DNA from 2 places in the Paenibacillus sp. CH40 genome. Region 1 is predicted to be linked to the other one. Evidence: riboswitches for the same ligand, from Rfam matches in the RefSeq annotation. Region 1 holds a riboswitch; the other holds the start of a gene.
The links. A riboswitch is a leader RNA that binds a small molecule or an ion and turns the genes downstream of it on or off. The one in region 1 is predicted to bind glycine.
Positions count from the first base shown of each region.

Region 1 (4,430 bases):
AAAAGTGGTTGAGGTTAGCGAAGGTTTGATCAAAGCGAATGGTAGCGGTAAGGCAACTGTGACTGCTTCATATGGCAAGCAAAACATTACGTTTACGGTAGAAGTGGACGTAGCGCAAAAGATTGAAGCGGATGCAATCGCGCTATCGCTCAAATCTGGAGATCAAAAAACCATCGCGATTGTGGTTAAATCGAGTGATGGTAAAGAAAAGGACGTTACGGCCCAAGCTGAATGGAAAACGTCTAATTATAAGGTAGCCACTGTTAAAAAGGGTCAGGTTACTGCGATTAGCTACGGTAAAGCTAACATTCAGGCGAAGTTTGGCGGGAAGGTAATTAGTGTACCCGTGGATGTTGATACGCTTAAATACCTGCAAACAGACGAAGTCGCTTTGAATTTGAAGGCAGGACAGCTGGCTAAGGTTACGGCTACAGCCACGTATAAGGATGAGTCGGAGAAGGATGTTTCCAAACCGGCTGTCTGGTCCTCGTCCAGAATTATTGTTGCGACCGTCAAAGACGGTAACATTAAGGCACAGGGCAAGGGCAAAGCTGTAATTACTGTGAAATATGCAGGTAAAATGACGAAGGTACAGGTAACCGTTCAGTAAAACAAGAGAGCAAGCATACGTCCAAGGACGATAGGCTTGCTCTTTTATTTTAAGGAGGCACCGCTTATAAATTATGACTTATCTTTCTTGGTCGGTGTGTTGCGTGTAAGTGATTCGGTCAAACGCTTGCCAGTCGGCGTCTGGGCCAACCCGCCTTTGGCGGTCTCGCGATGCTTCGACGGCATCGCACTGCCGACTTCAAGCATTACGTCAATGACTTCGTCAGACGGAATAGCGCTGCGCACACCCGCCAAAGCCATGTCCGCTGCGGCAAGCGCAGTCACGGCTCCCAGCCCGTTGCGCACAATGCACGGGATCTCCACGAGTCCGGCGACGGGGTCACAAATCAGGCCGAGCGTGTTCTTAAGAGCGAGGCCCACGGCGTGAACAGCCTGTTCAGGCGTACCACCGCGCAACTCGACCATAGCACCAGCGGCCATCCCGATAGCTGAGCCAATCTCAGCCTGACAGCCTCCCTCCGCGCCAGAAATGAAGGAGTTGTTGGCGATCACGTAGCCAATGGCTCCAGCGGCGAATAGGCCGTGCACCATATGCTCATCATCCCAGCCGAACCGCTCCTGCGCACTGATGAATACACCAGGGATAACCCCACATGAGCCTGCGGTAGGCGTGGCGACAATGCGACCCATGGATGCATTAACCTCCGACACGGAGAGGGCATAAGCCATGGCGAGCGCGGAGGCATCACCGGAGCAGGTTTCCCCTGCCCGCAGATACTCGGCTAGGCGCTTGCCGTCCCCGCCCGTCAATCCACTACGGGATACGGTGTCTTGTGTCTGTCCGCGATGAACGGCTTCCTTCATGACTTCATAATAATCAGACATTTGACGAAAGATTTCTTCCTCCGTTGTATTCGTTTCTTGTACCTGCTCTTGAATCATCAAGCGGCCAATCGTGGTGGATTCTTCAGCGCATAAAGCGCTGATCTCATGCAGATGGCTAAACCGCATCGGATTCAGCTCCTTTTTTCAAATTAATCATCTTAATTTCATACATATGAGGTAAAGAACGCAGTTCCGCAATTAGTTCAGCTGGAGCAGAACTGTCCGTTTCAATGGCGGTGAGTGCTTCACCATCCCGGCCCTTGCGATCTACGTGCATATAGGCAATGTTAATGTGAGCCGCGCCCAGCGCTGAAGTTATCGCGCCCAATGTACCGGGCTTATCTGAGTGGAGAAGCACCAGCGTAGGCAGCTCCCCGGTCAGATTGACCCGGAATTCGTTCAGTTGCTGGACATGGATGCTGCCGCCGCCGATGGAGGAGCCCAACAGTGTGCGCTGATCCTCGCCCTTCCACAGCTCGAAACGGACAGTGTTCGGATGAGGGGCGGGGAGTCCGCTGACGGCGAATTCCACGGCCATCCCGGCTTGTTCGGCCCATTGCTCGGCATCGGGAATCCGGTGATCGTCCGTATCGTAATTAAGCAGTCCTGCGATGAGAGCCAGATCTGTCCCGTGTCCTTTATACGTATCGGCAAAGGAGCCGTATAATGTCATGCGGGCACGGTCAGGCTGCTCTCCGAGCCAGTGCCGGGCAACGCGTGCGAGTCGCACCGCGCCTGCGGTGTGTGAACTGGAAGGTCCGGTCATGGCCGGGCCGATAATAGAAAATACATCTTTGAAACGCATGGTGTGGCCCCCTGTATGTTCTAATACCATACTATATGGTATTTCCGCGTCTTTGCGCGGTTATGACGGTTCCTAATGCTGACGCACAATGTGAGCACAAAAAAGGACAGGATAAGGAAGTTTCCCTTATCTCTGTCCTCGTTACCTGAGAGTTTCGTGCGGTGTTCTTACCGCCTTACCCCTTGGGTGGCTTGCGCTCTCTCCAGAGTTGCGTCAGATGACGATACATGGACCTGAGAGATTATCCGCCAGCCGGGTGCTGGCGTCTTGCTCCTTCGGTGCCGCCAGAGTGTAGGCTCCCTGGACAGACTCTCCCGTCATCTTCATTCGCGTATACCGTTCTACATGTCTTCCTTAGGGTAATGTATGCCGTGCTCGGTGTCAATCACAGGGTTCAATTTTTACATAAACAGGTGCGTTTCCAATAAAAAAGATTAAAATTTACATAATTATGGATGAAATCAGGAAGGAATTAGAAGATTGGCGGCTAATCTGATAAAGGACAAGTACATTTATGGAAAACATAGGAGGGATATTGACGTATGGTAAAAGGCTTGCGGTTCACAGGTTCACGCTTAAAAGGGATGCTGCATCTAGCAGCAATCGTATCACTGCTGATTGGGATCTTCGTTCCATTCGGTCAGGTCAAGGCAGAGGGAGCATTGACAGTAGCCGAAGCACTTCAGGGCCAAAGTAGTGGAGGTACGGTGACGGTGGAAGGCTACATCGTCGGACATGCTACCGGATCGAAAACGGCTAACTTTTCTTCTCCGTTCGCGAATGATTTTAACGTACTGATTGCCGATCAGGCAAATGAACGTAATACGTCTAATCTATTGGATGTACAGCTGACTTCAGCGTACAGAGGGCAATTTGGGCTGTCAGGCCATCCTGAGCTGATCGGCAGCAAAATTCGTGTGACGGGTACACTCGGCGCCTACAATAATTTTGGTGGAGTGAAAAGCCCAAGCGCTGTTGAACTGGTGAGCGGAAGCGAGCCGGGGGAACCAGGTGAACCTGGCAACCCGGGTCAACCCGGTACTACATTGCCGGATGGAAAAGGCAAAAAGGTGCTGTTCGATAATACGCACGCACAGACCGCTGGCGCAGCAGATTGGGTCATTGAAGGCGCCTTCTCCGACTTTGCCAATGGACTGCGTAATGTAGGCTTTACGGTAGACCAATTGAATCGTCCCATTCCTTTTACTTATGGAGAGCAGGCCATAACATATGACAAGCTGCGCCAATATGATGTGTTCATTATTGGTGAAGCGAATGTTGCCTTTAAGGCATCCGAGCAGGCTGCTCTGCTGCAATACGTGAATAACGGGGGGAGCGTCTTCTTCATCTCCGATCATTATAATGCGGACCGTAACAAAAACCGTTGGGATTCCTCCGAAGTTATGAATGGCTACCGTCGTGGAGCCTATACTAATCCGGCCAAAGGCATGACTGCAGAAGAAGCTGCATCACCGGCGATGCAAGGATTAACAAGCTCCGATTGGCTGGCGACCAACTTTGGTGTTCGTTTCCGTTATAATGCGCTTGGTGACGTGAATGCTACTGACATTGTAGCCGCAGATCAATCTTTCGGCATTACCAAGGGTGTGCGCTCGATTGCAATGCATGCAGGATCTACGCTGGCTATTATTGATCCTACCAAGGCTAAAGGCATTGCTTATATCCCTTCAGGCACGAAAAAATGGGGGAATGCTGTAGATCAGGGAGTTTATAACGGCGGGGGCCGTGCAGAAGGGCCTTATGCCGCTATCTCCAAGGTAGGTCAAGGCAAGGCAGCGTTCATCGGTGATTCTTCCCCTGTAGAAGATGCTACACCGAAATATGTGCGTGAGGAAAACGGACAGTCGAAGAAGACATATGATGGTTTCAAGGAAGTGGATGATTCCACCTTCCTGGTACAAACGGTCCAATGGCTTGCATGGAAGCAGGACTACACGAAATTGTCCGATGTGGCAGGTTTGACTCTGGATCAACCAACGAAGCTTCTGCCATTCGAGGAGCCTGCGGCTTCCACGGAACCGCAGCCTGAGCCTTGGTCTGCTCCGGCAGCAGGCTACAAATGGTATGATCCTAGAACGTTCAAGTCTGGCTCCTATGGAGCGGCTTCATAATTATCGCCAGAAGCTCAATGTGAGCTGGTATTAGTTAG
Region 1 is NZ_JANAVQ010000006.1:13,010-17,439, forward strand. It holds gene NLX73_RS17720 (Ig-like domain-containing protein) at 1-610, shown strand, start outside; gene sdaAA (L-serine ammonia-lyase, iron-sulfur-dependent, subunit alpha) at 682-1,581, opposite strand; gene sdaAB (L-serine ammonia-lyase, iron-sulfur-dependent subunit beta) at 1,571-2,260, opposite strand; glycine riboswitch at 2,472-2,587, opposite strand; gene NLX73_RS17735 (DUF6359 domain-containing protein) at 2,803-4,392, shown strand.

Region 2 (4,430 bases), on a different contig from region 1:
AAAAAGCACATGCCGACCGAGGCTCTACCATTCGGCACCATCCTCACACTCGCCGCCACCGGTTCAGAAATGAATCCGGATTCTGTTATCACCAACTGGGAAACGAACGAAAAATACGTATGGGGCAGCGCGGTGACGCATCCGAAATTCTCCATTCTGGACCCTAAAAATACCTTCTCTGTGCCACGTGATCAGACGGTATATGGCATGGTGGATATGATGAGCCATGTGTTTGAACAGTATTTTCACAATGTTAAAAATACACCGTTGCAAGATCGTATGTGCTTTTCCGTGCTGCAAACCGTGATCGAAACTGCACCTAAACTGCTGGAGGATTTGCACAGCTACGAGCATCGTGAAACGATTTTATATGCCGGAACGATTGCTCTTAACGGAACACTGCAAATGGGCTACTTCGGGGACTGGGCTTCGCATACGATTGAACATGCATTATCCGCTGTATATGATATTCCTCATGCTGGCGGTCTGGCAATTCTGTTTCCCAACTGGATGAGACACACAGTGGATCAGGATGCTGCACGTATGAAGCGGCTGATGCTCAGCATGTTTGACTTAGACACCGTAGGTAAAACAGATAGAGAAATCGCCTTGGAAGGTATTGACCGTCTTAGTGCATTCTGGACAAGTCTCGGTGCCCCTTCTACGCTGGCCGATTACAATATTAATGATGAGCAATTGGAAAAAATCGCGGACATTGCAGCCCGTGAAATGGAATACGGAGGCTTTGGTAATTATAAAAAGCTGAATCAAGAAGATATTTTAGCTATTTTGCGTGCATCGTTATAACATTCAAAAGGGAGTGTCCTCAAGCCTGTGATGGCTGAGGGCACTCCCTTTTGGAATTTATGAATTAACCGTTTGTCCCTTTTCTTCTACTTGAATAGCTGCCCCTACACTGGCACCTGCAAGAATGCCCTTTTTCTTACTAGAATTCAGAGAATCCATATAGGTTCGGGTTTCCGCAACTACAATTCCTGATAAGCCGAGCAGTGCAATCAGGTTCGGGAAAGCCATCATTGCGTTAAAGATATCTGCTAGCAACCAAATCGCATCCAGTTTAATGAACGCGCCCCCGGCAACGAGTAGAATGAACAGATAACGGTATGGCTTAATCCACTTGACCCCAAGCAAGTATTCAACACAGCGTTCCCCGTAATAGTTCCAGCCGAGCATGGTGGTGAACGCGAACATAATCAGAATAATTGTGAGCAGTTCTGCCCCCAGCGGGAATGCGCTGGAAAATGCTTGCTGAGTCATCAGGCCCGCATCGGTAGGCCCGCTCCACACACCGCTAACCAGCAGCGTCAACCCGGTCATCACACAAATAACCATCGTATCAATAAACACGCCTGTCATGGAAATTAGCCCTTGCTCCGCAGGCCATTTGGTTTTGGCAGCTGCGGCTGCAATCGGTGCGCTCCCCAATCCGGCCTCATTGGCAAAAATACCTCTGGCTACCCCACTTCGCATCGCCAGCATAATCGTAGCTCCGGCAAATCCGCCCGTTGCAGATGTAGTTGAAAATGCCGAATGGAGCACCAGCGCAATGGCGGCAGGAAGTTGGTCAGCAAACCGAATCAGTACGATGAGACAGATCAGTACGTACAAGCCTGTTTTAAAAGGAACGACCTTCGTCGATACCTTGGCAATGCTTTTGAGTCCTCCAATAGTAACAAGTCCGGTAAGGACCGCGATAATCAGTGCCGTTACAATAGGCGGAACGCCAAAACTGTTTTCAGTCGAAGATACAATCGCTTTGACCTGCGGAAACGTTCCAATCCCGAACAACGCTACCAGCATGCCCGAAAAAGCAAACAGCATCGCCAGCGGTTTAAAACGGCGTCCAAGACCTTTCTCAATATAATACATCGGGCCGCCGGAAAATTGTCCATTCCGATCTTTCACCCGGTATTTTACCGCAAGTACACCTTCCGCATATTTTGTCGCCATCCCAAAAAAGGCTGCAACGACCATCCAGAACAAGGCACCCGGCCCGCCCAGCTTAATGGCTGTCGCTACGCCGACAATACTTCCTGTGCCAACTGTAGCCGCCAACGCTGTACTCAAAGCCGCAAAACTACTTACATCCCCGCTGCCTTCATTCGGGGCTTTACCGATCAGCTTGATCGCCAGGGGCAGGCGGAATACCTGCAGCATCTTCAAACGTATGGTCAGCCATAACCCCGTTCCCATGACAAGAATGATGAGAGGCGCCCCCCATATCCAGCTACTAATCGCTTCTAACACATGTACCAAATTCATTTCAACCCGCTCCTCCAGCATATTAGAAAACAAAAAAGAGTCAAATCCGCTGATTCGACTCCTGGAGAGGTTAAAGGCACGAAAAAATACAACCATCTTGTGCAGGTTCCTACCTCTAATAGCTCACAAAAAAGCCTAGGGCATTCCCTGTCACAGGTTATTCGCGTCTCTGTCCTTTTGCCTGAGAGTTTAAGCAGATGTTATCTGCGGTGCACCTTCGGCGCCCAATTAAGGGTCTCTCCAGAGTTCTGTCCGTTTACGGTCCCCGCTTGTTGCTGTAATCAGCCTAAGCACCTGAGAGTTTTGCCCCTTCGGTCGGAACCTTCGTTCCATCTCCCGCAAACATCAACCAGACATATGAAATTTTTATTCATTATACAGAAAACTTTCAGCTTATTACAAGTGAAAAGTTTGTGAAGCCCTCTGAAATATTATTATTGTGTCTATCAAAAAAGCGGGTACAGCAGATTGCATCCTTAGGATGTCCTCTGCTATACCCGCCCGAGACAATATGGAATTACAATTCTTCACCATTGGTTGCTATCACATTTTTATACCAGTTAAAAGAGTCCTTTTTGGAGCGTTTGAGCGTTCCGTTACCGTCATCATCCAGATCGACGTAAATAAATCCGTAGCGCTTGGACATTTCGGAAGTAGACATGCTCACAAGGTCGATAGGGCCCCAGCTGGTGTAACCAATCAGATCAACACCGTCGGCAATTGCTTCCTTCATTTGGGCAATATGCTGACGCAAGTAATCAATACGATATGTGTCATGCACAGAACCGTCTTCTTCTACCTTATCATACGCACCCAAGCCATTTTCCACGATGAACAACGGCTTTTGGTAGCGGTCATATAACGTGTTCAGCGTAACACGCAGACCGATCGGATCAATTTGCCATCCCCAGTCAGAGGACTGTAAATATGGATTTTTCACGCCACCAATCAGGTTTCCTGCTGCTTTCTCACCTTCTGGACCTGCAGATACGGTCAAGGTCATATAGTAGCTAAATGAGATAAAATCAACCGTATTATTTTTCAATATTTCAGCATCGCCTGGTTCTGTGTGTATTACAACATTATTTTCTTCAAAATAACGATTCATGTAGTTAGAATATTCCCCACGGGCATGCACATCCGTAAAGAACAGGTTCATCTGATTTTCATGCTGGGCTTTCAGTATATCCTCTGGGTTACACGTATGTGGATAGCTTTCAATACGTGCCAGCATACAGCCGATCTGAGCGCCCGGGATGATCTCATGTCCCCGTTTGGTCGCCAGTGCACTAGCTACAAATTGATGATGCAATGCTTGATATATCGCTTGTTGTTTGTTTTCTACACGGTCAATAACCACACCGCCACCGGTGAACGGGCTCATGGTCATTACATTGATTTCATTAAAGGTCAGCCAGTATTTTACTTTATCCTTATAGCGTGTGAACACCGTTTCGGCATAATTTACGTAGTGCTGTATGACTTCACGACCCAGCCAGCCATTATACTTCTGCGTCAGACCTAGCGGTGTCTCATAATGTGACAATGTTACCAGCGGTTCAATACCATACTTGCGCAGCTCATCAAATACATTGTCGTAGAATTGCAATCCTGCTTCATTCGGCTCGGCATCATAGCCATTCGGGAAAATCCGCGACCAATGGATGGACATACGGAATACTTTAAAGCCCATTTCAGCGAATAATGCAATATCTTCTTTGTAATGGTGGAAAAAGTCTACACCTTCACGCTTTGGAAAACGTGCATTGACTTTGCCTGCCAAAATGTCTTCGAGTCGTTCGGAAGAAATCTCTATAGCGTGATCGTTCTTGCGCTCTGCTTTGGGTACATAGGCAATCAGGTCTGCGCTGGACAATCCTTTTCCATCTACGTCAAAAGCACCTTCCAATTGGTTGGCTGCGGTTGCCCCGCCCCACAAGAAGTTTTTCGGAAATCCTTTTAGCGTCTTCGTCATGGTATAAAAACCTCTTTCCGTATTTAAGATTTTTACTTTGGTCAAGTCATCCCATCAAGTGCTGCAAATATGAATCAATACCTAACGATAACCGTTCTCCTTTGAAATGCATTGACAGATACTTTAAAATAGACGTAATGCCTTCATAAGCATCCTAATCGTTGTAACGCGT
Region 2 is NZ_JANAVQ010000005.1:295,818-300,247, reverse strand. It holds gene NLX73_RS17325 (iron-containing alcohol dehydrogenase) at 1-807, shown strand, start outside; gene NLX73_RS17320 (alanine/glycine:cation symporter family protein) at 865-2,283, opposite strand; glycine riboswitch at 2,443-2,537, opposite strand; glycine riboswitch at 2,556-2,632, opposite strand; gene NLX73_RS17315 (glycoside hydrolase family 1 protein) at 2,801-4,258, opposite strand.
Region 2: it holds a riboswitch for glycine, as region 1 does, so the genes downstream of both, NLX73_RS17320 (alanine/glycine:cation symporter family protein) here and sdaAB (L-serine ammonia-lyase, iron-sulfur-dependent subunit beta) in region 1, are expected to answer to the same signal.